DNA from 4 places in the Lysinibacillus sp. FSL M8-0337 genome. Region 2 is predicted to be linked to each of the others. Evidence: riboswitches for the same ligand, from Rfam matches in the RefSeq annotation. Region 2 holds a riboswitch; each other region holds the start of a gene.

The links. Region 2 has a riboswitch for thiamine pyrophosphate ahead of thiW (energy coupling factor transporter S component ThiW). Riboswitches for the same ligand answer to the same signal wherever they lie in the genome.
Region 1: linked by a shared signal. The riboswitch ahead of thiC (phosphomethylpyrimidine synthase ThiC) and the one ahead of thiW (energy coupling factor transporter S component ThiW) in region 2 are both predicted to bind thiamine pyrophosphate.
Region 3: linked by a shared signal. The riboswitch ahead of thiM (hydroxyethylthiazole kinase) and the one ahead of thiW (energy coupling factor transporter S component ThiW) in region 2 are both predicted to bind thiamine pyrophosphate.
Region 4: linked by a shared signal. The riboswitch ahead of thiT (energy-coupled thiamine transporter ThiT) and the one ahead of thiW (energy coupling factor transporter S component ThiW) in region 2 are both predicted to bind thiamine pyrophosphate.

Annotation. Positions count from the first base shown of each region.
Region 1 is NZ_CP151996.1:201,328-209,598, reverse strand. It holds gene MKY08_RS00955 (catalase) at 1-936, shown strand, start outside; gene MKY08_RS00950 (methyl-accepting chemotaxis protein) at 1,421-3,106, shown strand; gene thiC (phosphomethylpyrimidine synthase ThiC) at 3,210-4,988, opposite strand; TPP riboswitch at 5,138-5,252, opposite strand; gene MKY08_RS00940 (AEC family transporter) at 5,335-6,264, opposite strand; gene MKY08_RS00935 (methyl-accepting chemotaxis protein) at 6,474-8,271, opposite strand, start outside.
Region 2 is NZ_CP151996.1:825,197-833,467, forward strand. It holds gene MKY08_RS03710 (DUF58 domain-containing protein) at 1-643, shown strand, start outside; gene MKY08_RS03715 (VWA domain-containing protein) at 655-2,400, shown strand; gene MKY08_RS03720 (VWA domain-containing protein) at 2,384-4,981, shown strand; gene thiW (energy coupling factor transporter S component ThiW) at 5,038-5,529, opposite strand; TPP riboswitch at 5,634-5,741, opposite strand; gene MKY08_RS03730 (MFS transporter) at 5,807-7,003, opposite strand; gene MKY08_RS03735 (ABC transporter substrate-binding protein) at 7,286-8,271, opposite strand, start outside.
Region 3 is NZ_CP151996.1:3,378,452-3,386,722, forward strand. It holds gene MKY08_RS16350 (RDD family protein) at 1-433, opposite strand, end outside; gene sppA (signal peptide peptidase SppA) at 446-1,459, opposite strand; gene MKY08_RS16360 (acyl--CoA ligase) at 1,647-3,233, opposite strand; TPP riboswitch at 3,428-3,525, shown strand; gene thiM (hydroxyethylthiazole kinase) at 3,617-4,372, shown strand; gene thiD (bifunctional hydroxymethylpyrimidine kinase/phosphomethylpyrimidine kinase) at 4,372-5,199, shown strand; gene thiE (thiamine phosphate synthase) at 5,186-5,815, shown strand; gene MKY08_RS16380 (alpha/beta-type small acid-soluble spore protein) at 5,923-6,129, opposite strand; gene thiI (tRNA uracil 4-sulfurtransferase ThiI) at 6,341-7,549, opposite strand; gene MKY08_RS16390 (cysteine desulfurase family protein) at 7,549-8,271, opposite strand, start outside.
Region 4 is NZ_CP151996.1:3,913,493-3,921,763, forward strand. It holds gene MKY08_RS19130 (carbonic anhydrase) at 1-79, shown strand, start outside; gene MKY08_RS19135 (class I SAM-dependent methyltransferase) at 318-1,067, shown strand; gene MKY08_RS19140 (GNAT family protein) at 1,368-1,958, opposite strand; gene MKY08_RS19145 (polyphosphate kinase) at 2,072-2,899, opposite strand; gene MKY08_RS19150 (hypothetical protein) at 3,106-3,819, shown strand; gene map (type I methionyl aminopeptidase) at 3,847-4,602, opposite strand; gene thiT (energy-coupled thiamine transporter ThiT) at 5,145-5,705, opposite strand; TPP riboswitch at 5,831-5,938, opposite strand; gene MKY08_RS19165 (DUF4870 domain-containing protein) at 6,066-6,398, shown strand; gene MKY08_RS19170 (hypothetical protein) at 6,427-6,549, shown strand; gene MKY08_RS19175 (SMC family ATPase) at 6,653-8,271, opposite strand, start outside.

The DNA of each region.
Region 1 (8,271 bases), 620 kb from region 2:
AACATGCATGGTTTCGGCTCACACACATACAGCTTCATCAATGCACAAAATGAGCGTGTATGGGTGAAATTCCACTTCCGTACAGAACAAGGCATTAAAAACTTAACAGGTGCAGAAGCAGCTGAAATTATTGGTAAAGACCGCGAATCTTCACAACGTGACTTGTACGAAGCTATTGAACGAGGCGATTTCCCAAAATGGAAAATGTACATTCAAGTTATGACAGAAGAACAAGCTCGTGAATTACCTTATAACCCATTCGACTTAACAAAAGTTTGGTACAAAAAAGACTTCCCACTAATTCCAGTTGGCGAATTCGAGTTAAATAAAAACCCTGATAACTACTTTGCAGAAGTAGAACAATCATCGTTTGCACCATCTAACATAGTGCCTGGTATCAGCTACTCTCCAGACAAAATGTTACAAGCTCGTATTTTTGCATACGCAGATGCAGCTCGCTATCGCTTAGGCGTAAACCACCACAGTCTGCCTGTAAACGCACCAAAATGCCCATTCCGTTCATTCCACCGCGATGGCGCTATGCGTTTTGATGGCAATCTCGGTTCTACATTAAGCTATGAACCAAACAGCTATGGTGAATGGGAGCACAACTTAGACTATAAAGAGCCACCATTACGTATTGATGGTCATGCTGATATCCACGACTTCCGAGAAGATGACAATAACTACTTCGAACAACCAGGTAAATTATTCCGTCTGTTATCTGCGGAAGAGCAACAACGCTTATTCGAAAATACAGCAAATGATATGGCTTCAGTTGAAGAGTTCATCAAACGTCGCCACATCTTACACTGCTATTTAGCTGACCCTGCATATGGTGAGGGTGTAGCGAAAGCAATGGGTCTATCATTAGAAGGCATGGATCTCTCAAATCCGTATGTAAAAAAAGAAGTAAAACAAGTAGCAAACATCTAATATTCCCCTATATTGATATCCAATAAACTTGCTGTCATTGGCAAGTAGACAAAAGGTAGCGAGAATGCGCATTTCTCGATGCCTTTTGTCATTTTTACTTCGTTATTTTGCTAGTCCCAATAAGCTTTATAACTAGTAGCTACATTGGAAGACTATCGTACATATTTCAATCTTCCTTCGTTCTAAAGCTTTCGCATCTGTCACTTAGACTATCATTACCGTTTACTATTCAGTAGATTGGCGCAAGCTGCCTCAACTGACTTAAAGGTAACTCCCCCACTCACTGAAAAAATAATATGCAGTGGAATTCAATTTTTTATTGTTTCCTTTTACTATGTATATCTCTCATCGTCATATAGGTGTTCTTGTATACCATTTATATGAAAATTCCACAACTTTGTACTGTTCTTATTCCTAATGTCGCTAAAATTTTTTGGGCATTGATACGTGACAACTATTACAAAACTGGAATGGAGGAAAAAAGATGTCGATTCGAATGAAACTATATATTGGATTTAGTACAATCATTCTTTTATTACTAACTATTTCCTCAATCGCTTACTACCAACTGAATCACATTAATAATTTAAATAAAGACTTATTTGAAAACCGTGTTTATAAGCTTATTCAAGTCGATAAAATTGTCATTGCCTCTTCAATGCAGAGCAACTATCTTCGTTCATATATTCTTGAACCTAATGAAGCAACCATTAAAAACCTCGAGGAACAAGAAAAGGTGATTCAAGACAAGGTGGAAGAGCTAGATAGCTTATTCACTTCCGAAACGACACAAAAGCAAATGGAAGTTATTAAAGCCAATCAAGCGATTTTTGAAAAAGCAGCACTGGAGATTATTAATACATACAGTCCCGATAATTTACAACCTGCCATTGACATTCTTCGAACAAAAGCACGCCCTGCTGCTGCTGCAATTCAACAAGCCGCACATGAAATTGCATTTTACGAGGAAAGACAAGTACAGTTAGCACGTGCCGAGTCGTCAAAAGTAGAAACTATAAGCTCATTGATTATCTTAATTCTCGCTGCTTTTTCCACAAGTTTAGCCTTTCTCATCGCCTTCATTATGACAAGGATTATTACAAAGCCTGTCAATCGCCTAGCTAAGGCAGCAAATATCATTGCTACCGGTGATTTACGTCAAGAGGATGTGAAAGTAAAGACAAAAGATGAGATTCGAAAGTTAGCCGATTCATTTAATGTAATGAAAGCAAATTTGCGCTCTCTCATTGACAATATAGCGATAAATGTAGAACATACTACTACAAGTGCAGGAGAATTAGCCGCAAGCACTGACGACGTTACTTCTTCTTCAACTGATGTTGCTAAATGCATAGAAATAATGGCCCAAGGCGGTAGTCAGGCTGTCATGACAGGGCAAGAAACTGCTATGGCTATGGATGAAACTGCACGTGGAGTCCAACGCATCGCTGAAGCCACACAGATGCTTCATACGAAAGCACTTGATACACAAAGCGTTGCTACTAATGGTGAAAAGATGTTGCAAAAGACCGAAAATCAAATGATGGTTATACAACAATCTTCAGATAAGACAAATGCGCTTATTAAACAGCTAAGTACGCAATCGACTGAAATTGAAAATATAACGAAAGTCATTACTGAAATTACCGATCAGACCAACCTGCTGGCTTTGAATGCTGCCATCGAAGCAGTGCGTGCTGGCGAACATGGGCAAGGATTTGCCGTCGTTGCAGATGAAGTACGTAAATTAGCGGAGGAATCCAAAATATCAGCCAACCGAATCATTAACTTAATTAATGATATTCAGCAAAATACATTGGAAGTCGAAAAAGCGGTGAGCGTTACAGTACAAAATATTGATGAAGGTGTTTCTTACATTCAACATGCGCAAGACGCCTTTAATGGCATTATGGGTGCAATTGAAGATATGGCATCCGAAATAGAAGACGTTTCTGCTTCTACTCAACAAATTTCTGCAAGCACTGAAGAAGTTGCTGCATCTGTCAATGAGATGTCCGCGGTGGCAAAAAATGTGGCAGAACAATCCGAAACAATTGCAAGCGCAATTGAAGAACAAACATCCACCATCCAAGAAATGAACGCTGTTGTACAATCTTTAAACGATGGGGCTACCACCCTTCAAGAACATATAAATAAATTTAAAGTCTAAAAAGCTAAGACAAAAAAGTGTTAGATTGATTGCAGTCAATCTAACACTTTTTGCTAATATGGTGAATCAGATGTTGTCCACGGTTTATCGGTTATTTCTTTTGTTACTGATACAAGCGGCTACCAGCTTCTTTAAACTCTTGAGCCTTTTCCTTCATTCCTTGATGGATAGCTTCTGTCGTATTTAAATCTTTTTCTTTAGCATAGTTACGAATATCTTGAGAAATTCTCATACTGCAAAACTTAGGGCCACACATTGAGCAGAAATGGGCTGTTTTTGCTCCCTCTGCAGGTAATGTTTCATCGTGATATTCTACTGCTCGTTCTGGGTCTAGTGATAAGTTAAACTGATCGCGCCAGCGGAACTCAAATCGCGCTTTGGATAGCGCATCATCTCTTTGTTGTGCTCCAGGGTGCCCTTTCGCCAAATCAGCAGCATGTGCCGCAATTTTATAGGTAATGACCCCTACACGAACATCTTCTCGATTCGGTAAACCTAGGTGTTCTTTCGGTGTCACATAGCATAGCATCGCTGTGCCAAACCAGCCAATCATTGCTGCGCCAATGGCAGATGTAATATGGTCATAGCCTGGCGCGATATCTGTTGTAAGAGGCCCCAATGTGTAAAAAGGTGCTTCTTTGCAAACTTCCAATTGTTTGTCCATATTTTCCTTAATGAGATGCATCGGTACATGCCCAGGTCCCTCTACCATTACTTGTACATCGTGCTTCCATGCAATTTGTGTTAGCTCTCCTAACGTATCAAGCTCCGCAAACTGTGCTTCATCATTGGCATCTGCAATTGAGCCTGGGCGTAAACCATCCCCTAATGAAAAAGCAACATCATACATTTTCATAATTTCACAAATTTCTTCAAAATGGGTATATAAGAAGTTTTCTTGGTGATGGAACAGACACCATTGCGCCATAATCGAACCACCACGCGACACAATGCCCGTTACGCGATTAGCTGTGAGTGGTACATAACGAAGCAACACGCCTGCATGAATCGTAAAGTAATCCACCCCTTGTTCCGCTTGCTCGATCAACGTATCACGATACACTTCCCATGTTAAATCCTCCGCTACACCATTGACCTTTTCAAGTGCCTGATAAATCGGCACAGTTCCTACAGGTACAGCCGCATTACGAATAATCCATTCGCGGGTTGTATGAATATGCTTGCCAGTAGATAGATCCATTATATTATCTGCGCCCCATCGTGTAGCCCATGTCATTTTTTCAACTTCCTCTGCTATAGAGGAAGAAACAGCCGAATTACCAATATTGGCATTAATTTTGACATGAAAGTTTCGGCCAATAATCATCGGCTCTGCTTCTGGATGATTAATATTGGATGGCATAATGGCACGTCCTGCAGCAATTTCTGCACGTACAAATTCTGGTTCAACATGTTCACGAATCGCTACAAATTCCATTTCCGGGGTAATAATCCCTTGTCTTGCATAATGCAGTTGTGTCACGTTGCGACCTTTTTTTGCACGTAATGGTTTTCGGGAAAGCTCCGGAAAAACGTTTTCCTTCATACGAGGGTCGTCTGCTTTGCGGAAGCCATTATCCTCTGGTTTAATCGTCCGCCCTTCGTACTCCTCTACATCTCCACGTTCTTTTATCCACGCACTACGCAATGCAGGTAAACCTTTTGTAATATCCACTTTGTAAGTTGGGTCCGTATAAGGACCGCTCGTATCATAAACACGCACTGGTGCATTATCCTCTTCTCCAAAACTACCCGTTGTTGGGCTTAGCTGAATTTCACGCATCGGTACTAAAATATCTGGGCGTGTTCCTTCTACATATACTTTTTTACTTCCGTCAAAACTTGTCATAATGATAATGTTCTTTTCGCTAACTGTTGTCATATAGTATTCCGCTCCCTTTTCCATAAATGTTTAAAAAGGACCGAATCTAGCTCACGCCAATAGGTAGCATTACAAATAAAAAGCCGAATCCAAAAAAATTGGATCCGGCTGTACATGTAAGGTTTATTTATCGCAAAAAATTCAAGGAGTGCGATATTCATTAACTTTCCCACGCTGGTATGAGCCAGATCAGGTCCAAAGGGTCAAGAAACCTCTATGCGTTTCCCTCTCAGCCCGACTCATCGGACTCCCCTAGTTATAGCTATTAAGTTTGATGATAGTGTAACAGATTTTTCTAATAGATGGAAGTTATAATTAGATTTATCTTGCTATTATCCTCGAGTAATTACGTAAATAGCAGTTCTGCTAGATAAATGACAATTGTTACTGTAAGACAGCTAACAATTGTTGAAAAAAGGACCGTTTGCGCAGCAGTTGCCGACTCAACATCATATTCTAATGCCAAGCTTGAGCTATTACGTGAGGTCGGAAAAGCACTTGCAATGAAAAGTGACTGGGCGACAACACCATCTAAACCGAGGACAAAAATAATAAGCAATGCAACGGCTGGACCTACTACTAGACGTGTAATGCAGCTAACAAACACCGTTTTATTAAACATGGATTTGATTTCAAGCTGTGATAGTTGAGCACCCAGTGTAATAAGAGCTACGGCAATAAAGCCATCTGCTACGTGGTCAATAGGAATACGGATAAATTGTGGAATGCCAATATTAAAGAAATTCATTGCCACACCTATTATAAGGGCATGAATAATGGGCATTTTCAGGAAGTCCTTTATGATTGCCATCCCTGATTTAGTCGACGAGATTAAATTATATAAACCATATGTATAAGTCGTCATATTTTGAAAAATAACGAGAATCACTTGAATTGCAACCCCAATTGGCTGCGTTGCGAAAATCATTTGTGCTACTGGAATACCATAGTTGCCAGAGTTAATAAGGACAACACTATTTTTAAAAACTGCCGTCTCTGTTTTCGCTAGTCCAAGCCCCTTCGCTAAAAAATGACTAAGCACCATTTGACTGCCGATAAAGAGCACAATAAATAATGCCACTTCCCCTAGCACTGATAACTCCACACTTGTTTCATATAAATTCACAAATACAGCAGCTGGCATAAAACAATACGTAATAAGCTGAGATAATGCTTTCAAATTAAAAGAAAATTTCTTTTGTAAAAATGCACCAAGTACAAGCAACACTAAAATAGGGGCAACTATTTTAAAGAAAATCATACCGAGATACATCATGGAGGTGACCCCCTTTCATCTCTTTCTATAGTAAAACTGTTCACAACATGGGTCAATGCTCCGCCGCTAGTATAAGTTTACATAAAAAAAGGACTGTCCCTTGCTAGGACAGCTCTTTTTTTTGTTTGTAGGTTTTTGCTCTGCTTCGCGGGGAAACCTCCTTGCTTCGCGGGGAAATCTCCCTGCTTCGCGGGTATCTCCATCTCGCTTTATTTAGCAAGTTTAAATCGATTCACGACCTCTTGGAGTTCTTTAGAAATTTGGTTCATGTTGTTGATAGATTCTGCGACTTTTTCCATTTCTGCTTGTTGGTCTGCGGCTGATGCACTCACCTGTTCTGCTGAAGCAGCAGTTTCCTCTGAAACAGCGGAAATACTTTGAATCGCCGTAATGGCTTGGTCTTTTTGCTCCAACATTTGTGAAAGCTCTGACAGTAGTTCGTTAATTGCTGTTGCAATTGATTGAGATAGCTCGTTATTATCTTTAAAAGCTAACTCTGTATTTTGTACCGATTCATTTTGCGCTTGCATTAAGCTTGCATTGGAAGCAATAACGGATACCGTTTGCTTTGAATCTGCTAGGATGCTAGAGACCGTTTGTTTAATGACTTCTGTTTCGTTTTTAGACTGCTCTGCCAGTTTACGCACTTCCTCTGCTACTACTGCAAAGCCTTTCCCATGTTCTCCCGCTCGAGCAGCTTCTATACTTGCATTCAGTGCTAATAGATTCGTTTGCTCTGTTATTCCTTGAATAGATGCAATAATTTGATTGATATTGTTAATATTGCTAGACAAAGATTCCATTTGACGTTGGATACGTCCATTCATTTCATTCGTTTCCGCATTTCGGTCACGTAAACTTTCCACTTCTTTCATGCCCTGTTCTGTAGAAGTTTGTGTTTTGATTGACAGCTCGTCCATTTGCTTTGACAGCCTTGTAATGGCGTCAATTTGGTCAGATAAGTCAATCATTCGATAATTCGTTTCTTCTGTATCCTCTGATTGTTTTGATGCACCTTGCGCTATTTCGTTAATTGCGACAGATACTTCCTGACTTGATGCTACAATTTCATTAAAGGCTTCATGAACATGGTCCGATGATTGATTGAGCAATGTTGAAGAATTTAATACCGTATGTATGGCATCATTCGTCTTATCCAGCATATTATTATAAGCTAATGCAACAGCGCCAATTTCATCGGATTTTATAAATTTATCATCTATCTTTTTCGTTAAATCGCCTTCTGCTGCTGTTTCAATAGATGTACGTAAAACCTTTAAAGGCTTCAACTGCTTATATATAAACATTGCACTAGCAGCGGCCATTAAAATTACCATAATAATTGCTGATACAATCGTGAAAACAAGGATTTTATTATACGTTTCTAATATTTTGGAATTAGGTAAAACTAATTGCACTGACCATACCTCATCAATATTTTCTAACATCATTGGAGCAAAAGCATTAAATGATTTTTCCCCAAGCTGCTTAGAGTCTACATAAAGACTGTCCGGTTTTCCTTCATCCATAGATTGTCTAATGCTTGCCCAATCAACTGCATCCTGCATATTCGTCCCATCTAGCTTTTCATTAATACTATTGACTGTTAACATACCTTGATCTGTAATAATGCCTGCATAACCACCATCAGGCTGAATAGAGTCAGCTAACTCCTTTAAAAAGTCGATAGATAAGTCTGCCGTTAACACGCCAAAATATGTACCTGAAGCGTTATACAGTGGCACAGAAATAGTCGTCATCGAGATAGTTTTACCGTTCACATTATAATCATATGGCTCTGTTAATACAGCACGCCCTTCTCCTTTTGGAATCCGATACCAAGCATCTTCGGCTTTCGGATCGTCAATTCCTTCTATAGGGTCTGTATTGATTTGGTTGCCATCTTTAGTTAGATAAGGGATAAAGCGATTTTTCACATCAATTAATGCCGTATCAGTAGTTGGTCCAACTTTTACTGCACCATTTTCTATAACGGCCCCTACACCA
Region 2 (8,271 bases):
TGAACAAGAAATGCGGGTGCATATTTTATTGGATGCAACAAAATCAATGGGTGAGCAAGTCAAATGGACATTTGCTCGGCAAATTGTTGCATCACTTGGTTTAATGGTACTTGGTCGTGATGATCGCTTATCATTTTCTTATGTGCAAGATGACGTGAAACCTCCATTTCGTCGTAAAGGGGCTATGTATCGTCGCGCATTTTTGCAAGTTGTTACCGATATAGAAGAAGCCAACTATACAGCAAGCTTTTCTCAAGGGGCATTAAAGGCTATACCAAAAGATAGCACAGTGTTATTTATCGTAACAGATGGGCTTGAACCGATCGAAGAATGGGAACAGTTATTGAAAAGATTGCCTCGTTTTGCAGGAGATGTCCGCATTATACAAGTTGTCACAGAAGAAGAACTTCATCCGCAATATGCGGGAGATGTTCGTTTAGTGGATAGTGAAACAGGGCGTGATGTCAATGTCACGATGTCATCAAAAGTACTAGATACGTATGACACAAGGCGTCGCCTGCATGAAGAAGAGTTTGAAGCCATTTGCCGTCGTTTTGCTGTGCGTAAACTGCAGCTTAAGGTGGAAGACGGTTTGCAACATGCAATCTTTCAACAATTACTAAAAGCACATTGGATTAGGTGAGGTGAGCCGTTTTGGGCTTTAGTCAAATTATTTTTAGCTGGACGGCCATCTTCCCGGTCATTGTCCTGCTCTATTATTTCTTTCGAAAAAAATATACGGATCAACCTGTGTCCTCAACACTTTTTTGGTCAGAAATTATGCAAGAAACAAGAGTTTCTCCATATTTAAAGCATTTACAAAAAAATGCTTTACTGTATTTGCAATTGCTGGCATTACTTTTATTAGTGTTAGCACTTATCAACCCATATATGAAAAAAAGTACGATTGTGGGTGCTCAGACGATTTTTATCGTGGATACATCAGCTACAATGTTAGCAGGGAAAGAGCAATCTACATTTGATGCCCATAAAAAAGAAATGCAATCATTGGTAGAACAACTTAACGGTCGACCTGTTACATTAATTACAACTGGCAATTCTCCACAAGCAGTGTTACAGCAAGAAACAAATGTAAAAACGATTGAAAAAACTATACAAGATTTACATGTAACATATGAAACTGCCCAAATGAATAAAGCGCTTGATGTGGCACAAGCTTTTGTTGGTGATAGTCAAACGTCAATTTATGTTTTCACAGATGCACTTGATAAAAAGCAATTACCGATGGAAAAGGAATCTGTGAAATGGCTTGTACACGGTTCTGCAAAAGATTTAACTAATGTTGCTATTACGCGCTTTGCTGCGACGACAGATGGTAAATCTACGATGGCGTTAGTGCAGCTTCAAAATGATACCGATAAAGAGCAAAAGCTAACACTTACACTACAAAATAGTAAAGGCGATGTACTAATAGACGAGCCTATTTCTTTGGCAGCAAACGAAGCAATGTCTAAATCATTTAAAGATTTACCATTAATGGATACGGTGACAGCTAAAATTGATGTCAAAGATGATTATGCGATTGATAATATCCAATCAGTCGTGTTACAAACGGCTACATCGAATATTGTAGTCGATCAAAACATGCATCAGCTTATTCAAAAAGGGTTTCAAGCTATTAATGGCAACGTAAAAATTGTACCGCCCTTGCAGCTGGCGGATAATCAAGGAGCTACCATTGTAACGAACCAAACATCATTACTTCAAAAGATGGAGAGACCCATTGTATTATTTGGACGGGATGATATTGAAAAAGTAGACGTTAATGGTGAAGTAAAAACAACAAGCGATGCTTTATTTGCATTTAGTGAGTTAAATGATATTTATGTCAGTGCTTTATATCCTCCATTTGATGATTATAAAACAATCGCCACAGTTGGAGAAAAACCATTTATCCAACGAACACCTGAAGGGGATATTATCGTCCTTGCTGATATTGCAGATACAGATTGGCCACTCTATCCATCGTTTCCGTTATTTTTATGGAGTGTGGAACAGCAATTATCTGAATCGGTAGGTTCCCTTGGGATTTTTGCACCAAATGAGCAACGTTCAGTCGCGTTATCACAGGGTGATTGGAGTGTTTATTCTCAAGATGATGAATTTTTATCGACTATTACAAATGGCTTACTAACTGCTCCAATGAAGCCAGGTATGTATACAGCTCGCTCAAACAGTGAGGAAAAGCGTCTTATAGTGCAACTACAAGCACAGGAACGTGTAATAGAAGAAGGAACAAGCTATACGCTTGGAGAGCTTCAGCAAAATGGCAAGGAAGAAGTTTCGAAAGCTTCGTTTGTACCTTGGCTAATACTCATTATTTTAAGTTTGCTTGTCGCAGAGTGGGAGGTGCAACGACGTCGTGGATTTACGAATTGATACGCCATTAGCGTTATTGTTATTACTGCCATTGTTTATGTATTTTGGATGGACTTATTGGCGAGAGCGCATGCACCTGAAAAAAAGTCATCTAGTCGTACTGGGCATTCGAGTAATAGCCATCGTCTGTTTAGTCTTTGCATTGGCAGCACCTTATCTGTTATTACCAGTAAAGGACGAGCAAGTTTTATATTTAGTTGACCGCTCTGCTTCGATGAATCGTACAGAGGCAGAAATCGTTAGTTTTATAGAGGAAAGTTTGAAATCGAAAAAGGAAGATCAACTTGCAGGGATTTACTCATTTTCATCAACTCTCCAAACGGAAGCGATTTTATCAAAATCCTTAAAAGATGTTCCGAAATTTACTGAGGTTAAGGGAACAGACCAAACAAATATAGAGCAAAGTCTTCAGCTTGCAACAGGTATTGTTGATCCGAAAAAGGCAACTAGACTTGTATTACTAACAGATGCCAATGAAACACAAGGCAATGCGTTAGAATTTGCCACGAAGCTAAAAGGCTCCAATATTAGTGTAGATGTCGTGCCGTTCCATCAAAGTGTGACGAATGATGTATCATTGAAAAGCTTTGTTACCCCACAAATAGCTTACGTAGGTGAACAGCAACAGCTTGTGACGGAAGTCAATGCCACAGCGGCAGGGCAAGGTGAATTATTACTGTATGAAAATGACGAACTTATTCATCGTGAGTCTGTGGAACTTGCTCAAGGTGCCAATGTTTTTACTTATAAACATACAGCAACTGCAGAGGGGCTTGTGAAATATGAGGCGCTCGTGCAAGTTGGACAGGATGCCATTTTTGAAAATAATAAATTAACAAGTGTGACGATGGTACAAAGCGAGCCGCATTTACTTATTGTCAATGGTTACGATACGACATCACCAATTGCTGCAGCTCTAGGACCGAATTCTATTTCCTATGATGTTGTGGATGCAGCAAGCTTACCAAACGAACTGTCTAGCTATTTGCAATATAACGCGATTATTTTTGATAATGTACCTGGACACTTAGTTGGAGAGGCGAAGATGAGCGTTATTGAACAGGCAGTCAAAAACTTTGGTGTTGGCTTTACGATGGTCGGCGGTGAAAATAGCTTCGGCTTGGGTGGTTATTTTAAAACACCGATTGAAACATTATTACCTGTTGAGATGGAGATAAAAGGCAAAGAACAATTGCCATCTTTAGGGCTTGTCATTGTACTCGACCGTTCAGGAAGTATGTATGGCTCTAAGCTAGAGCTTGCCAAAGAAGCGGCGGCTCGATCCGTTGAAATGCTACGAGATGAAGATACGCTAGGATTTATCGCCTTTGATGATCGCCCTTGGGAAATCATCGAAACTGGACCATTAGGCAATAAAGAAGAAGCCGTCGATACGATTTTATCGGTTACTCCTGGTGGAGGTACGGAAATTTATAGTTCATTGGCTGCAGCCTATGATAGTTTAGCTGATTTAAAGTTGCAAAGGAAACATATTATTTTACTTACAGATGGTCAATCACAAGCTGGCAATTATGAGGATTTAATTGAAACGGGGAAAGAACAAGGAATTACACTGTCAACCGTGGCGATTGGACAAGATGCTGATGGCAATCTACTACAATCGTTAAGTGAAATGGGCAGTGGTCGTTTCTATGATGTCATCGATGAACAGACAATTCCTTCGATTTTATCACGTGAGACAGCAATGATTTCACGTACGTATATAGAAGACAATCCTTTTTATCCGACAATCTACAATGCATCTGGCTGGAATGCATTATTTGCGAATGGTGTACCACAAATGAATGCCTACATTGGTACAACAGCGAAGCAGGGAGCCGCTGTTATAGCAGAAAGTGAGAAAGAAGACCCGGTATTAGCACAATGGCAATACGGACTTGGTAAAACATTTGCTTTCACATCCGATTCAACAGGGAAATGGGCTGGTGACTGGGCAAGATGGCAGGAATGGGGAACATTTTGGCAAACCATTATATCGCAAATGCTACCAAGTTATAATGATGTGGCCTATGATGTACGTCTTGATACAGATGGTTCATTTATTATTACCGATCCGACAAATGAAGCAGCATTTTTAGACATTGTTGCTGTCGATGAAGCTGGTGAGGAGCTTGATATACAGCTTGAAACGCTATCTGCCTCGCAAGTACGTGCGGTTGTCCAAGCGAAGCCAGGTTTGATTTTTTTCCGCATCGCTGATGAAGAGCAGGCCATTTACCAAGCAGGTCTTAGTGTACCTTACAGCGCGGAATATGCATTACGTCCTGTGAATGAAACCATTGTAGAGCAACTAACAAAGCTAACAGGTGGTTCAATATTGAAAGAACCACAAGAAGTGTTCCGTGAATTCACAAACAAAGGAGCAGAGCGCCAAAATATTGCCACATGGCTACTATTAGCAGGGATGTTGCTATTCTTCTTGGATATTACGATTCGACGTTTTGGTTGGCGCTTTATAACAAGCCGCAAACAAAAAGGAAAGCCTATAGAAGAAACAGCCGTGCAGGTGGAAAACACCAATGTTGCGCAGTTATTAAAAGGCATGAAAAAACGCTCTTAATAGAACGATGGCACATTGCGAAAAAAGCATGTGCCATCGTTTTTGTATGAACATAGCTACTTAGTAATAAGAATAGACGGTGCAGTTTTCCGAAGACTGCTCGCGATGATAATGCCGAGACATGCCCCAATCAAACTAGATGTGAAAAAGGCGGGCATAAAAAATAATGCAGCTACTGATGTTCCCATAAATAATTGCGCATAAGGTACAGCGAATAGTGAAGCAAGGATACCTGTGCCGAATACTTCACCAACTCCTGCTAGCCATTTTTTGCCGCTATATTTATAAGCAAAAGCAGCACACGCTGCACCGATGACACTTCCGGGGATCGCTAAAAGAGAGCCCGTGCCTGTTAGTATGCGAATAATGGCTGTTAACAAAGCAACGATAATGGTAGGCACAGGCCCTAGTAAAATGGCACCGATGACGTTAATGGCATGTTGTACAGGATAGGCACGAGCAATCCCAGTTGGAATCGAGACAAAAATGGAGCCTGCTACAGCAATAGCGACCAATAAAGCCATGATAGTTAGTTTATAAATAGACATAAGTAGTTCCTCCTTTATTAATAAAACATGAAATTACATATGAATGACAAAAAGACCGCTTCCTCTAAACAAAAGGAAGCGGTCTTGTATGTGATAATGACAATAAGCAAGAGTCGCCACTTCCCTCCGCTAGTGTGAACTAGATCAGGTTCAAAGGGTCCGTATATGACCATATACGTCTCAGCCTTGTAAAGACTCCCCTAGTGGTAAAAATGATATTCAATTATTACTAATAAATGGTATAACTAACACCTATATTAGTCAATGTTATTTCACTCTATTTTGATTCAGGTTGCATTAGATGTGGCGCCTTTTTTAATGTCCAAATAAGTGCTAGGAAGAAGCAGGCCATTAAAATAATTGCCCCAAAAATATAAGGGCTATTCATATTCCAATCAAAAAGAATGCCTGCTAGTGCCGGTCCAATCATATTGCCAAGGCTCATATACGCATTATTAAGACCAGCGGCAAAGCCTTGTTCATTTTCGGCCAGTTTAGAAATTAACGTGTTAACGGCAGGGCGAATCAGTGTAGTAGCTGTTGAGAAAATCGTTGCGACAATTAATATAAGTGCAAAGCCAGATACAAATAATATGGCATAAATCGATACAGCTGCAATAAATAAATTGACTAACACAACTTTCATTTCGCCAAAACGTTTAAAGAGTGGTGTAATGACAAACATTTGAACAATAACACCAAATGCACCACCTACAGTCAGCAAGATAGCAATATCGGCAGGCGTGTAATTAAACTTGTCTGTTACAAATAATGATAATGTTGTTTGGAAATTTGCGATTCCAAACGAGAATACTAGCATAATAATAAGCATGACAAAGTATGGCATTTTGACTGAACGTACCATCTGTTTTGCAAGATTTTCTTGTTTTTGAGCTTTCTGTGCTGCAGTGGGCTTTGTAGAAGGCAGTAAATACAATGATAAAATAGAAGCAATAATAGCCGCTCCACCAGCCGTAAAGAATGGAAAATGCAAGCTAACTTTCGATAGAAACCCGCCAATACCTGGTCCAATCATAAAACCAAGAGACATGGCAGCACCTAACATGCCCATTCCTTTTCCTCGTTCTTCATATGTTGTGACATCTGCCACAAACGCCATAATAGGCGGTGCAACAAAGGCTGAACCTAAACCACCTAAGAAACGGGCAACAAAAAGCATCCATACATCTGTAGATAATCCAAATGAAATTTGCCCAAGGCCGGTTACAATCAGACCAAAGATAATCAAATTTTTTCGACCATATCGATCCGAAAGATTCCCAGCAATTGGAGAAAATACGAATTGTGCTAAGGCGAACGTTGCAATTAGCATACCAAGAACTTGTCCTGCTGCTCCAAATATTTTTAAATACTCTGGCATAACAGGAATAATAATCCCAATACTCCCCATTGCGATAAACATATTAAACATTAAAATATACAACGCGGCCTTATTAGACTTCTGCTGGGTCATCGAATACCCCCCTTTATTTACTATTAAAACATTACTAAAGTCTATCATAAAGAAATAATGCTTGGCTATCAGATTATAGTCGTAGGTGGCTGGTGTGATTATCGATACAAGGCGACAGAATTAAGAAAATCGCCACTAAACAGCCATGAATCGCCACAAAGAAAATAAGTATCGCTACTAACCCCCCATAAATCGCCACTAACTGCCGTAGCAGACATCAACAGTCCATCAAAAAAGTGTTAGATTGATGGCACTCAATCTAACACTTCTTCTATTTCGTATTTATCGAATACTCATTTTAAATTCTAAAAATAATTCATTGTATTTCCCTAAATAATCGGGTCCTAGGTTTTTATAGACTTCTAACGTTTTGCGTTGTTCTTCTGAAGGGTAGAAGCGCTCATCAGCAATAACTTCTTTATCCATTAAGCTCATTGCCGCAGTATTTGGCGTAGAGTAGCCTACATAATCAGCATTTTGAGCTCCAGATTCGGCATTTAACATAAAGTTAATGAAAGCATGTGCGCCATCAATATTTTTCGAAGTTTTCGGGATCACCATATTATCAAACCACAAGTTCGAACCTTCTTCTGGCACAGCAAAGTCTAAATCTTCATTTTCTGATAGCATATCTGCGGCTTGACCAGACCAAGTGAGTGCGATGGCTGCTTCGTTATTAATCATGAGCGGTGTAATTTCATCACCAATAATCGCTTTGACGTTTGGTGCGAGTGTAATCAGTTTGTCTGTAGCCTGACGTAGCTCTTGGTCGTCTAACGAGTTCAGGGAGTGTCCAAGACTGTTCAAACCCATACCAATGACTTCACGTGCACCGTCTACTAAAAAGACTTTACGTTTTAAAGAAGGATCCCATAAGTCTTGCCATGAAGAGAAATCTAAGTCACCGACTAAATCCGGATTATAGACAATGCCAACTGTGCCCCAAAAATAAGGAACAGAGTATTTATTGTTATCATCAAATGGCAAATCTAAAAAGTAAGGGTCGATATTTTTAAAGTTCGGGATCTTTGTTTTATCTAAAGGAAGTAATAAATGTTCTTCCTTCATCTTTTCAATCATGTATTCAGATGGTACTGCAATATCGTACGCTGTCCCACCTTGTTTAATTTTCGTCATCATAGCCTCATTGGAGTCAAATGTTTCGTAAATGACATGGATGCCCGTTTCTTTTTCAAATTGCTTTAGCAAATCGGGATCTATATATTCGCCCCAGTTAAAAATAGTTAATGTATCTTTTCCGCTTTTAC
Region 3 (8,271 bases), 2.0 Mb from region 2:
AAATATACAGCGGCGTAAAGATATTACTGATTAAGCGACCAATCCATTCTCTGAACAGCACATCTGACCATTGTAGTTTATCCTGTTTCAGCGATACAACGCGTAACCCCAATGCCATTTTCCCTAAAGTTTGCCCGAAAAATTTCGTCATCAAGACAAAGTAACAATAATAAAGAACAGCTGAAATAATTGAGATAGGTGCATACCATACCGATTCTGATAATGACCAGTCCATTAAGTAAAATATTGGATTAACAGCAATTCCTATAATAGCAGAAATAACTAATCCATCTAGGACAAATGCCCAAAAACGTACCCAAAATCCTGCGGTCTTCAATTGATAGTTTGTCATCACTGTAGGCGTCACTGTTTTATCTAGTAATTCTTGGCTTATCGAGGGTGCCCCTTGCAAAACGAAATCATTGTTTGTCATGGTATGCCCTCCTTAGTATTCACCATATAAATACATCATTTTTGGTGCCTTATATTCCGTCATAATTTTCATCAACATTTTTTCTTCAGCCGAAGGACCAAATAGTGAACCAACTTTCATGCCAATTAATGACGGTAAGCCTCCTTGATTATACGAGTATTCGAAAAGAACAGCATCCTCTAATCCAAAATCTTGTCGTAAAGCTGCAATTGCCGCTTGCTCATCGCCTATTTCGTCAATTAAGCCTGCTTCAAGTGCCTTTGTACCACCAAGAATTCGACCATCAGCTACCTTTTTGACATCCGCTTCAGACATATTGCGCCCTTTTTCAACTATATCAACGAACTCTTCATATGATTCATTAATCATATCTTGCATCATAGCACGTTCTTCTGCAGTAATTTCACGTGTAGGGCTTAGCATATCTTTATGTTGCCCTGATTTAAACGTTTCAAATTTCACGCCCACTTTTTCGGCTAATTCCTGATAATTAATAGATTGCATAATGACACCAATAGAACCTGTTATTGTATCACGATGTGCATAAATTTTATCTGCTGGTGCTGAAATGTAGTAACCACCCGACGCTGCCATAGAATCCATTGACACATAGATAGGAATTTGACGCTCTTCTTTAATTTCTAACAATTTCTTATAAATTTCTGCCGATTCCTTTACTCCACCACCTGGAGTATTCACACTTAGTACAATTCCCTGTACTGTATCATCAGCTAAAATATTATCCAATTGATTTAAGAAAAACTGGTGATCGTAAGCAACGGATTGCCATAATGTATTCGACCCAACATCTTGAATCGTCCCATCCACTTTCAAATATGCGATACGTTTTGTATAATCTTCACCTTCAATAACCGTTTCGTATACATCTAAATTTTTGCCAGCCATTACGCTATCAAAATTACTAAAGAAATCTGATTTAAAAATCGCCATAATCGTGTTAAGTCCTAATGAAAACACTAATAATACAGCTGCAACTGCTAAGGCTATCCACCTTTTTGTATTCATATAATCGCCTCCTCTTCACGTTATACGTCTAAATGTCCAAAACGTTTCACTTTTAAGTAATTTTTATGTAAAAGTTTTTCTCATGTTTATGAATTTGCCATAAACAAAATAGGGAGAGTACAAAAAAATCAAAAGTTCATCATAAAGCATGAACTTTGATTTTTCGACATTATTTCCTAGGAAATAATTATTGGTGTGTGTAATGGGCTTTTTCTTGTTGTCGTAATTCGACACGTCGGATTTTTCCAGATGCAGTCTTTGGTAATGCTTCAACAAATTCAATTGCCCGTGGATATTTATAGGGTGCTGTCATCAGCTTCACATGGTTTTGTAGCTTTTGAATAAGCGTATCATCACCTGTCACTCCTTCACGCAAGACGATAAAGGCTTTCACTATATTTCCTCTTACTTCATCAGGGCTTGCCACAACAGCAGCTTCTTTGACAGTAGGGTGCTTCATTAAGGCATCTTCCACTTCAAATGGCCCAATTGTATAGCCTGACGAAATAATGACATCATCACCACGTCCCTCAAACCAAAAATAGCCATCTGCATCTTTATATGCTCGGTCACCGGTAATATACCAATCTCCACGGAATTGCATGCTAGTGCGTTCTGGGTCTTTGAAATACTTTTTAAACAGTGCAGGTGTTTGACGATGGACAGCAATATCTCCAACAACGCCATCCGCAACAGGATTTCCAAAATCATCAATAATTTCGACTGTATTGCCTGGTGTCGGTTTACCCATAGAGCCAACGCGAGCATCCATGCCAACCAGTGTCCCAACAAGCAATGTATTTTCTGTTTGGCCATAGCCATCACGCACTTGAATATTAAAAGTTTTTGAAAACACTTTAACGACTTCACTATTTAACGGTTCACCCGCTGATACAGCTTGACGGATGGCACTTAAATTATAGTCCTGTAAATTGTTAAGTGTGGCCATAAAGCGATATTCTGTTGGGGTACAACATAACACATTCACTTTAAATTTTTCTAGCAATGACAAGTAAGTAGAAGCATCAAATTTTCCTTTATAGACAAATGCTGTTGCTCCGCTACCTAACGTTGCTAGGAACGGACTCCAAATCCACTTTTGCCAACCAGGTGCAGCAGTAGCCCAAACTATATCATTTTCTTGTACGCCTAACCAATTCGGTGCTGTCGTACGTAAATGCGCATAACCCCAGCTATGTGTATGAACAGCTGCCTTAGGATTCCCTGTTGTTCCACTTGTATAAGCTAAAAAGGCATTATCTGTACTTTTTGTCGGTGTAGGGTTTAGATAATTTGTAGGATGCTCCTTCATTTTTTCAAGCAATGGTTGCCATGGTGCATGTGCGTGACCAATAACGAATTGCATAATCCCTTTTAAATTTGTTACGTCGTCAAATTGCTCAATATATGGCTCATAGGCGATAATACCTTTGGCATTGGCATGTGTAATACGATATTCAATATCCTTTGTACGTAACATTTCAGAGCTAGGGATAATAGTTAAACCCGCTTTCAGTGCCGCAATGTAAACAATATAAGCTTCGACAGATCTTGGAACCATCACTAATAGCACATCGCCCTTCGTTAATCCCTGCGAAGTAAATACATGGGCAGCCTGATTCGCCTTTTCCAGTAAATTTGCGTATGTAATATATTGAATTTCTTCGTTGTCATTATAAACAATTAATGCATTTTTAGATGGATCTTGAGCGTACTTTTCAATTTCCTCCACAATGTTATACCATTCTGGTGCAATTAAATCCTGTCTTTTCATCATAACTTCCTCCTTAATACTAGGTTCATTATAAAACTCATTTTTTACGATTTTCAATGGAAGGACCCTATTTTAAAAAAGTCATGACAATTATCATGGTTTAGTATATGGCATCAGTCACTGCTTTCCAAATAATGATAAAATGCTATTGAATACTACGAAAAGGTATGTTACATTTTGGTCAACTAAAATTTTCATGATTGCAGGGGGACTCTAGTGAGTTGAGAAGGTAAAACCTGACCCTTTGAACCTGTTAGTTAATACTGACGTAGGGAGCAATACACATCTTATTATTGATGAAAAGCTCTTTTTACGTGTGCCTTGTGCCCGAACGAAAAGAGCTTTTTTTGCATGCTTACGTCCACCAAAAGAGGAGGACTACAATGATTTTTCAAACGATTCGTAAAAAACAACCGTTGATTCACTGCATAACCAATTATGTAGTGGCAAATTTTCAAGCAAATGGCTTACTAGCCATTGGTGCATCACCGGTAATGGCGGATGATCCGCAGGAAGTCGAAGAAATGGTATCCATCGCATCAGCGTTATTGGTAAATATAGGAACGCTTACTACACGCACAAAAGAGTCGATGTTACTTGCAGGAAAAAAAGCGAATGCCCTTGGTGTACCAGTAATTTTGGACCCAGTAGCCGCTGGCGCTACAGCATACCGCAAACAAACGGTACTACAGTTATTAGACACAATTCATTTTGCTGTTATCCGCTGTAATGTTGGCGAACTTGCCGCGATTGCTAATGTACAATGGCAACAAAAAGGCGTTGATAGTGGTACTGGTTCCATTTCTGTTGAGGATAAAGCAAAAGAAATAGCAAAAAAATATAATTGCATCGTGATTGTAACGGGTGAAAAAGATTTCATAACCGATGGGAACCTTGCGCAATGGATTGTTGGTGGTCATACTCGAATGACAGAAGTGACAGGTACTGGCTGTTTATTAAGTGCCATTTGTTGTGCTGCTTATATTGCGGGTAATGAGCCTTTTTCCCAATTATGTGATACATTAACGAGCTATAAAAAAATTGCTGAAAATGCTCATTCAGCTGCTCCTTATAATGGAGATTTCGCAGTAGCTGTCTTAAATGAATTGCATCGTTTATCTCAGGATGGTGATAGTTAATGCACATTGTTACAACAATAGCGGGCTCTGATAGCGGTGGCGGTGCAGGTATCCAAGCGGATTTAAAAACATTTCAAGAATTAGATGTATTCGGAACGTCCGTAATTACAGCTTTAACTGCCCAAAACACACAAGGTGTCATGGATGTGCTACCAATTGAACAAGCCTTTATAAATAAACAATTTCATGCTCTCTTAGAGGATTTTCCAATTAGTGCCATTAAGACTGGCATGCTTTTTTCCTCTGATATTATTCGTACAATTGCGCTAGCTATGACGAATTTAACCATCCCTCTTATTGTTGATCCTGTCATGATTGCAAAGGGCGGTGAAACTTTATTACAACAAGAGGCTGTTGAGGCATTAAGAAACAATTTATTACCACTTGCCACGATTGTAACGCCGAATATACCAGAAGCTGAAACATTAACTGCAAGAAAAATCGAAACCGTGTCTGACATTCGACTTGCGGCGCAATCGTTATTACAGCTAGGTGTTCAATGCGTGATTATCAAAGGTGGTCATCTAGCGAACGAAGATTTTGCTGTAGATTATGTGTTTTTTAAAGATGGCAAATCATTCTCAATGCAGACTAGTCGAATTGCGACGAAAAATACACACGGGACAGGGTGTACATTTTCTGCCGCATTAACAGCTTTTATCGGCCGTCAAATGCCGATAGAGCAAGCCATTATTGAGGCTAAGAAATTCATTCAATTAGCCATTACTCATAACTTATCAATTGGTCATGGCAATGGACCAACCAATCATTTTGCTTACCAAAAATTCAAAGAAAGTTGCGAGGTGATCATAGGTGAAACGCAGTGATTTGCAGCTTTATTTTATAATGGGCACAGCGAATGCCAAAATCAAACAACCATTAGCAATACTAGAGGAAGCATTGCAAGCTGGCATTACGATGTTCCAATTCCGAGAAAAAGGAATAGATGCACTGACAAATGAAGATTATGAACATTTTGCCCGTCAATGCCAAAAACGATGTCGTCACTACAATGTTCCATTTATCGTAAATGATGATATTGAGCTTGCTTTAAAACTCAAGGCAGACGGTATTCATATTGGACAAGATGATTTTCCCATCTCATTAGTACGAGAAAAAATTGGTGCGGAAATAATACTTGGTGTTTCGGTTCATACAGCGGATGAATTACACATCGCTATAGAAAATGGAGCAGATTATGTAGGTATTGGTCCCATTTTTGCTACCACTTCTAAAAATGATGCCAAAGCGCCAAGTGGTACTGAATTTTTACAACAAGCACGTCGTCATTATCCCGAGTTGCCGATTGTAGCAATTGGTGGCATTAACTGTCAGAATGCAGAAACAGTATTCAAAGCTGGTGCAGACGGTGTAGCAGTTATTTCCGCTATTTGTGATAGTCATAATATTCACCAAACCGTAGAGACCTTTAAATCGTATTGATTGAATTATTCGAGTTACGCAGTCATAAAAAAAGTAAAAATAAACAAACTAAAACCAGTGCCTTTTACGGTCACTGGTTTTAAGTTCAATAAATGCGTTTTCTGCAATTATTGTTTTGGCATACCTTTTAATTGAGATTCTGCCATTTGTACAAGACGTTTAGTGATTTCACCACCAACGGAACCGTTAGCACGAGCTGATGCGTCAGCTCCTAATTGAACACCAAATTCTTGTGCAATTTCGTATTTCATTTGATCAAGTGCTTGTTGTACACCAGGTACTGCAAGCTTGTTTGAACTGTTGTTGTTTGTCATGTCTCTCACCTCCTTGTGAATATAGAATGTGCGATATTCGATTTTTAATACGAAAATTTTATAGGTAAAATGTAACTCTAAAGGAAAAAGACTAGAAAACATAAAAAAACCGTCCCAAATTACAAATTTGAGACGGTTTCCTTCTTATTATAATGTCGTTATTGGTCTTTATAAGAAAAGAACATTTTTTTAGTTTAAATCCATAAATTTTTTATAAAAGATCTGCAAATTTATCTGTAGGCTGTTCTTTTTTCGGGAAAATGTACACTTCACGGTTTTTCACAGCACGTTCGATTAGTTCATCAAAATCAGAAAAGCTTTCATAATGCTCTACTTTTTCAAGCTTTGGCTTTGTTTTCGGACTAGCTGGGGTAAAAATTGTACAGCAATCCTCAAATGGCTGAATTGACGTTTCATATGTGCCGATTTTTTCAGCAATATCAATAATTTCTAATTTATCATTAGAAATAAGCGGACGTAAAATTGGTGTATTCGTTACAGCATTAATCGCAGTTAAACTTTCTAGCGTCTGGCTTGCTACTTGTCCAAGACTTTCACCTGTAACAATGGCAAGTGCATTAATTTCCTCACGCACTTTATCTGCAACCTTTAACATCATGCGACGTGTCGTTGTCATTGACACATTGGACGGCACTTTGTCTTTAATAAGGACTTGGATTTCTGTAAACGGAATAACATGCAGGCGAATACTTGCACCAAATTTTGTTAGTTCATTTGCAAGCACTTTTACTTTTTCCAATGAATTTTGACTTGTATATGGTGGGCTAAAGAAATGAATTGCTTCTAAACGTACACCACGTTTCATCATTAAATACCCAGCAACAGGACTATCAATACCGCCTGACAGCATTAATAATGATTTGCCGTTTGAGCCAACTGGCATACCACCTGCGCCTGGAATCACTTGCGCCATCATATAGGTAGAATCGTGGCGCACCTCTACTCGTAATTCTACATCTGGATGTTTCACTTTTACTGATAAGTTTTGATATTGCGGTAAAACATACCCACCAATTTCACGCTGAATGCTGTGAGAATCTAATGGGAATGTTTTATCTGTACGTTTCACTTCAACTTTAAATGTTAGCTGTTGATCTTTAAATGTATCCATAATCGTAATCGCAAGTTGTTTCATGGCATCCATATCTTTTTCACAGGCAGCAACTGGGCTAAATGATTGAATCCCAAAAATTTTCGGTAAGCCTGCTAATAAAACATTCATTTGTGCCTCATCTTCAATGGCAATAAACATTCGGTCGCGTTCTGTGCGAATGTGTAAATGGCCTAAATCTGCAAATGCATAGCGAATATTTTCACGTAAACGACGGATAAAATCCATTTTATTACGTCCTTTTGTCGATAGTTCGCCATAACGAATTAAAATTTCTTTCCAAATCATCATAATCGTTCTCCTTTAAGTTCCTTCAATACTGTATTGATAACTTGTATTAATTGTGCTATATCGTCTGATGTTACATGTGCACCAAAACTAATACGAATAACACCTTTTTTAAAATGTTCATCAATATTTAAGGCTTCGACAACATGGCTTGTCTTTGTTTGTTTGGAAGAACAAGCACTGGAAGTCGAAACAATCACGCCATGTTTTTGCAAAGCATTGATAAGTACCTCACCTTTTATATCACGTACACTAAACGATAAAATATGAGCTGCACACGCTGGAGTAGAGATGATATGCACCATATCACCAAAATGTGCTAACGCTGTACGTAGTTGCTGTTGCCAATTACGGTAGTTGTTAGAACGGTCTTTCATTGTTTCGACTGCCATACGAGCCGCTTTTGCCAATGCTACCGCTTGAGGTACAGCTACTGTGCCACTACGTAAGCCGAATTCCTGTCCACCACCTAAAGCATAAGGTTGCCATTGCATTTGCTTACGAAAAGCTAAAACACCCGAACCTTTAAATCCGTGTATTTTATGTCCAGAAATCGTAATACAATCTGGCCCATCTTCCCCTTTAAACGTTAATGGCAGTTTTCCAAAGCTTTGAACTGCATCCACATGAAATGCCGCTCTACTTTCTGAATGGACGATAGCAGCCGCTTCAAAAATAGGTTGAATTGCGCCCATTTCATTATTGACATGCATCATGCTAAC
Region 4 (8,271 bases), 1.5 Mb from region 2:
TGATAGTGTCCCTGTTCACGGTTTAGTTATTGACCCAAATACTGGTCGCCTTGATTTAATTGACGACGGTAGTAAATAAAACGATAACGCCAAAGGCATAGTTTTTGGCAGAAAAGCTTTCTATATAATTAAAAAATGTGTCTATCGTTTCGAATTATCGAATGATAGACACATTTTTTATTGGCTTTTGTTATATTATATCGCTGTAAATAATGTAGTAGACATTCCTTTTATTGAACATATCTTGCGTTTCACACAATAATTAGGTAAATTTATGTAATAATACTATAAAAAGTAAACTATAATTGGAGGACAATATGTATACTTATCATTCGATTTCAGCAGAAGTTTATAATCTAGATAAACCAATCGGCACATCATTCGGTGATGTCGAATATTATAGCGACAGACTTCAGCATGTCAAAGGAAAAATATTAGAACCAGCTGTTGGAACAGGGCGTATTTTAATTCCTTTACTTGAACAAGGTTTTGCTATTGAAGGCTTTGATTTATCCGAAGAAATGTTAGACTACTGTCGAAGCAATCTACAAGAGGCACAGAAAGAAACAACTATTTATCAAGCAAATATGGAGACATTCCAATCTGATCAACTTTATGAAGCAATCATAATCCCTACTGGAACATTTTTATTAATTACTGATGATGAAAAAGCTATGACTAGTCTATCTAATTTTTATCATCATTTAGAACCAAATGGAAGATTGATAGTCGATATATTTTTGCAACCAGATTTTCATGAAGGCAGCTCTCAATATCGAACGTTTACAAATAAGCAAGATGAATTGATTACATTGCAAATAACACAATCTGCAATCAATTATATTGAACAAACGACAACTACCCACCATCGCTATGATAAATGGAAAGAAGGCAAATGTATCGAAAGCGAATTTGAAATATTCACCTTAAAATGGTATGGAATTCAAGAATTTAAAAGGCTTTTAATGCAAATTGGCTTTAAAGATATCGTTATTTCATCTGATTATTGTTATAAGCAATATCCTACAAATCGAAATCAAACCATCACCTTTGAAGCTGTTAAATGATTTTGCTAGTTTAGGTTCTAAAAAATAAAATGTAACAAAGGTGTTAGTACAATTAACGAAACCTTAGCTATTCATTCTTTAATTAGAAGTGAGCATTAGTTGTTGGTAGCAAAGGCGGTGACTCCTGCTCAGAACGCACACTGCGTAAGACGCGGGCATTCTGCGTGTTAGCGAGGGTTGAGGTTTACTGTGCTGAGCGGAAAGCACCGCCTAAGCGGACAACAATGGCGCAGCAAAAAAGTGTTAGATTGATAGCAGTCATCTAACACTTTTTGTACTTTATTATAACTTGTTGTGTGTTCATGATGATGGCTCTAGGCGAGCATACATATAGTGATCTACCCATTGCCCATTGATATACAGTAATTTTCTTAATAAGCCTTCTCGTTGAAATCCTGATTTCTCCAACACCCGAATCGAAGCGTTATTTTCAGTCGATACATACGCCTCCACACGATGTAGCCCTATTTGTTCAAAGGCAAATTGTACAACCAATTCTACCGCTTCTGTTACAATTCCTTTTCCTATATAGATTTCATCCATCGCATAACCAACAAAGGCGCTTGAATACGGTAAACGTTTGATAGCATACAACGCAATGTGACCTATTAAATTATTTGTACCTTGCTCATATATCCCGAAAGTAAATTCTCTCTTTGAGCTCATTAAATATAAACTTTCTTGGATTTTTTTATATTGTGCATCAACTGTATAGTATTCAGGACGCTGTAACGGTTCATATGTAGACCAAAAATATTTGTTTCGGCTTACAAGACCCGTTAAACTTTGTGCATCTTTTTCTTGGAATGTGCGAACGTAGCATTTCTCCCCCTGAATCGAGACCACATTTCCACCCTTTTTCCTTAATAAATTCCAAATTTTTAGCACCATTTCTCTCCACAAGCCTTCCGATAATTGTCAGTACATGTTCATTGTATGTAAAAAAAGATGCTGCTACAACCAAAACAGCTCCTGTCTTGTTATCACAGCATCAATCATATTATTTATTTATTTTTCACTTGTTTTTTTGGTTGAATTTGTAACAATTCAATACTGGACGATTCAGCATCCTCTAAATCGGACTTATCTAAAACATTTGTTAAATGTAAACCACGCTTTTGTGCCTCGCGTTCAATATGTGCAAGCGTTTCTTGTAGCACTTGTACACGTGCATGTTTTTTATCGTTTCCTGCTACCAAAACCCATGGCGCATTTTTCTTGTCTGTTTTTTCAAACATATCATTCGCTGCTGCGATATATTCTGGTGTTTTTTCGCGATTTCTCCAGTCCTCATCTGTTAACTTCCATGATTTATATGGATCTTGCGCACGCTCATTAAAACGCTTCAATTGCTCTTCGTCTGACACATGTAACCAGAATTTTATAACAATGTAATCTCCAGCCGTTAAAATTTTCTCAAAGTTGTTAATCTCTTCATACGCACGAGACCATTCTTCTTTATTTGCAAATCCTTCGATACGCTCTACTAGCACTCGTCCATACCAAGAGCGATCGAAAATGGCAATTTGGCCATGTTGCGGTAATTTTCTCCAAAAACGTTGCAAGTAGTTATAGCGTAATTCGTGAGGCTGTGGTGCTGAAATTGGATGAACAACGTAACCCCTAGGGTCTACCCGCTCAATAAGACGTTTAATGGCGCCTCCCTTACCAGCAGCATCCATTCCTTCAAATACTAGAATAAGGCCGATTTTATTATTTAGTAAAAATTGCTGTGCATTTAACATTTCATATTGAAGTACTTTTAATTTCTTTTTATACATTTTTTTATCTAGTTCAATCGATAGGTCAAGATTTTTTAGATTTTGAGTCATTAAAATTCCACTCCTTCAAATTGGATATTTCTATTGTACTAAAGAAGTATTTGGATGCATATCCAAATGGTAAATTGTAGATAATTTCAACAAATTCACTTGATACATTGTAAGGATTTTCCGCTATAATAAAATAGATATTCTGTGACAGTCCTATACTTATTTGTCTTTTCCCTATACAATTTAACACGAAGGGAGAGGAAACCTTGCCTAAGTTTATTTTAATGACAATAACGTATATTGTCTCACTCATCCTAACCTTTTCATCCTATTTTATAAAAATAAATGGTCAATCTTCGTTAGAAATCTCAAATCGTTTTCCCGTAATGTTTGCACCTATTAATATTAGTTATATGATATGGATAGTCATTTACATTTTGCTCGCTTATTGGTTAGTTATGAATTTTAAAAAGACAACTATAAAACAGACTGTTCTCTTTAGCAATGTATGTATATTACAAGCGATTTCTATTTTATTTTGGCATTATGAATTATTCATAGTATTTTTCATCTGTACAGTAATGTTAGTACTATACTTATTTTTCCTTTACAATACGTACTCACATTCCAATAATGCATTATCTGGCCGCCTACCGATTTCACTTTACTTTGCTTGGTCTACATTTTTATTGATGACAAATACGAGTTTTACGTTAACTTCATATGAATGGAATGGCTTCGGTCTTAGCAATCCACTTTGGGCAGTTATTTTACTGACAATTGGTGTCGTAATCGCCTTACATATACGTTATCATCATTTTGATATTGTCTATCCTAGCGTTTTTATCTGGGCATTCATTGGCATTGCATTTCATAATCATCTTGACGAGTTGCTTGTGACGACCGCAGCCTTATTTTTATGTGGTGTGCTTGTTGTTGGTATTCTATTCGTCAAAAAAAAACCTGCTTACCAAAAATAAATCGGTAAGCAGGTTTTTTATTTCGTCTTATTGCTCATCTAATGAAGTTAAAATGATTGGTTTGTCTTTTGTTACAATAATCGAATGCTCAATTTGGGCAACTAAAGATTTGTCAGGCGTAATAAATGTCCAGCCATCGCCAGCTTCAACGATATGCTCTGCTTTTGCTGAAATAAACGGCTCCACAGCTAACACCATGCCCTCTTTCATAATTGTTGAATCCCACGCATCGTAATAGTTTAAAATGTGGTTTGGCTCATCATGTAATGAACGACCTAATCCATGACCCGTTAAGTTCATAATAACTGTTAAGTCATTGGCATAAGCCTCACGCTCTACCGCTTTCCCAATTTGGTTTAATTTCGAACCAGCTTTTACTTTTGTCATTGCACGATCAAACGCGCTTTTTGCTACGCGACAAAGTTTTTCTTTATCCTCATAACCTTCCCCTACTACAAAAGAAATACCTGTATCTGCAAAGTAACCATTTAAAGAGCCGGATACATCAATATTAACAATATCCCCCTCTTTAATAATACGTTGTCCTGGGATACCATGGGCAACTTCTTCATTGACACTAATACAAGTGTAACCTGGGAAATCATACTCTCCCTTAGGACCTGAAATAGCTCCTGCTTCAGCAAACATGCGTCCTGCAATTTCATCTAATTCAAGTGTTGTCACACCAGGTTTTGTAGCTGCTTTCATCGCCTCACGAATTTCCGCACAAATGCGACCAATTTTTTTAAAGGCTTCAATTTCTTCTTGGGTTTTTACAATCATTTTTAACGTCCCTTTCATCTAATATCTACTCTTTAATATAACATAACTTTTTATGTGCATAACGCCAAAAGCTTTAATTATTCTATGCCAATAGGATTTCAATAGTGCTCCTCATAGAAAAAACAGACGATTTTAACAGTCTTTAGACCTTAAAACCGCCTTTCTCTAACGCGCTATCTACAGTTAAAACGGTAGTTCTCATTATAAAAAAATGTGGCTGAGACAAAAGAGAAAAAGTGTTAGATTGACTGCAATCAATCTAACACTTTTTTGCTATTCCGTTGTTGTCCGCTACGGCGTTGCTTTCCGCGGGCACACCGTAAGCCGCAACCCTCGCTAACGCGCGGAATGCCCGTGTCTTACATTGTGTGCTGTTCTGAGCAGGAGTCACCGTCTTCGCTACCAACAACTAGTGAACACTTCTAATTTTTTTTATTGCAAAAGCAAGAATAGCTAAGTTCTCCATATAGCAAAAAATTATGAACACCTTTCGTCTGTTTCTTAAATTTTTTTAGTTATGTCCAAGCCTCATTTCCATTCATTTATAATTTTCGTTGCATTAATTGTGGCGCCGCTGTAAATAATAGAACACCGACAATAGCGGTTAAAATAGTTGCTGGTAACATATATGTTCCATTATAGATAATTGAATAAATCCATGCATTTTGATCGCCCGCATACTCCGCAAAGAATACTGCACCTGCAATTGTGTGTGCAAGATAGCGTAAAAAACCAGCTAGCACCGTACCAATCACTATGTACAGAGCCATTTTCTTTTTGTTGAGTGCTGTTGCGGCTTTTAATACAGGTTCACGAACGATTGCCGCTAAACCTACTACAGTAAAGGCTACCCCGTAATCTAGTAATCCTTGAAGCCAGTGCACAATATAAGCACCAAACATTGTTTGCATCACACCAATCAATAGACCTGTTGTAAGCCCTGACAAGAACCCCCAACGAAACGCCATTAAAATTATTGGTATCATGACTAAGCTTACCGAGCCGCCTTGTGCCCATACTTTAAAGGAAACTTGATCGAGCACAAGTCCTACCGCTGCGAAAATTGCAATCTCCACCAGCATGAGTAATCTTTTTTTGTCCATACTATTATTCTCTCCTTTGTTCCGATGTAGGATACAAGAGCAGGAATAGAAAACAATTATTTGGATATGCATCTCAATCCGGCATAAAAAAACGATGCCAGGACAGAGCCTCACATCGTAAAAGTGTCGGTTTCTATCCACATCCCTACGCAAGTGTTAACTTACAGGTTCAAAGAGTAAAGGCATTACGTGCCCAGTCTCAGCTGACATCATCAGCTCCCCTTGTGGTCGTTACATCTCATTTTTATTGAACACACTCATTGTACGCAACCACCTTTGCGATTACAACCTTTTCCTCAATTATTTTTTTTGAAACTTTTACGCTTTCTATGCGTAAATATTAAAAAGGGAGGAACAATTATGGAGAATCAAAAAGTTTTATCTGCGTTTAGTTATCTCAGTATTTTTATTGCACCATTTGTCGTTCCATTAATCGTTTACTTTGTTTCAAAAGATAGTGAAGTCAAAAGACATTCCATTCGGGCACTTATTTCTCACTTAATTCCGTTAGTCTTGGGTATCATTTTCTTTTCTATCTTTATATTTTCTACAATGTCATTGAACACGTTTGATCCTTCTTCAAATGGGAATACATTTATTATCATTTGGTTTGCTTCATTTGCAATTTATTTACTCGTATCATTAGGTATTGTTATTTGGAATATTGTGCAAGCTGTACGAGTTATACGTTAAAATTTAGTACGAAGGAGATGTCATATTCATGAAAGTATCCAAAGTAGTGAAAACCGCTATAAAATTTGCACCTATTGTCATTCCTATTGTCAAAAAAGTAGTTGCTGCAAAAAAAGGGACAACACCCTACGTATCAACACGTAGAAAATAAGCGCAATGACTTCTTTTAATTGTTTGAGTGACTGGCACACAAAACCCACTTACACCATAGAGTGCAAGTGGGTTTTTATTTAGAATTGTTTGGGTGACTGGCACTACTTTACTTCAAAGTGCGTTGTACTATGCCCACTTAACGTTTTTTCAACATGTAAAACAGCTGGCATTGCGGCTTTTAACTCGGCGACATGTGAAATAACACCAATCATTCTTCCTGAATCTTGTAAATCAATTAACGTATCAATTGCTTTATTTAACGCTTCCTCATCTAAAGAGCCAAAGCCCTCGTCGATAAACATCGTTTCAATTTGAATATTCCCTTGGAAGCTTTGAATAACATCTGCCATACCTAATGCAAGACTTAATGACGCATTAAACTTCTCCCCACCAGATAATGTTTTTACATCTCTTAATTGGTCCGTATAAGCATCATACACATCTAACCCTAACCCACTTTGCTTGGCATGCTTCTCCAAGCGATCAGAGCGCCGCAATTCAAACTGTCCATTTGATAAATGGAATAAACGAAGATTGGCTGCTGCTGTAATCTTATCTAAATAATTGATTTGAATGTAACGCTCAAATGACAGTTTTTTTGGATTTTGCCCATTCAACACGGTGTAAAGTTCTTTTACACGACCTGCTTCTTTTTCGAGTATCCGTATTTCCCTCGCTGTTTCATCAACTTTAACAATAAAGTCAGCACATGCAGTTGCATAATTTTTCGTCTGTTGTAATATTTTAAATGCCTCTTCAGATGTAGCTCGCAGCATCTCAAGCTTGTCTTCTAATATCGTTAAATTTTGCTTCTCTTTTCCTTCAAGATGTTGTGCTCCATCTAAGATTTGTTGCTGTAAAGAATGCTGTTGTAAAGCGTAATCACGGCACGCTTTACGTAATTCCTCGATTTGTACAATACTTCGCTTTGCCGCCGCATATGCTTCATATGTTGTAAAACCAACATTGTTCATGTTTGTGACAAATTGTTCTCGTTTTTCATTCAGTTTGTTTTGCAATTCCTCATATGCTTTTTTCGCCAGTTCTTCTGCTATAGCTGCCTTATGTGACGCTTCTTTTGTTGCTTGTAGATTATGCTGACTTGCATTCCATGCTGCTTGTAATGCATTCTTTTGCGATTTTATATCTTCCATTGTTTGCTTTAATTGTTGCAATGACTTTACATGTTCAGGAATGTATTTTTGTTGTTCTTCCACAATTGCTTGCTGTTTAATTAATTCTTTCGACTGCTCAGCAAAATAGTGCTCTAACTGGACTTGTTTGTGTTGCAATTGTTCATTTCTTGCCAGTTGCTCTTTTAGCTTAGTCCGTGCGATAGATAGTTGATCGTTAACGATTTTTAAGACAGTAACTTGTTGCTCAATGAATTGTAATGAAGTTGTAAGTTCTACTCGATCAGCTAGTGATATATGGCTAGCTTCTACCTGTTCAGCCACCTCTTGAAGCAATTGTTTTGTTGTTTTGACTGTCGCTTCTTTTTCATAATAATTTCTCTCATTTGCATGAGCTGTCGCGCGGATTGTTTCCAGCTCCACTTCATCCACGACCGCTAGTGGCTCACTATGTGTTAAGTGGTGTGTTGTACTGCCACAAACTGGACAAGCATCGCCATCCTTTAACTTGGCTGCTAAAATACTTGCCTGACTGGTAATCCATTGTTGTTCCTTAGTCTGTAGTGCTTTGTTACTTTCTTGAAAGA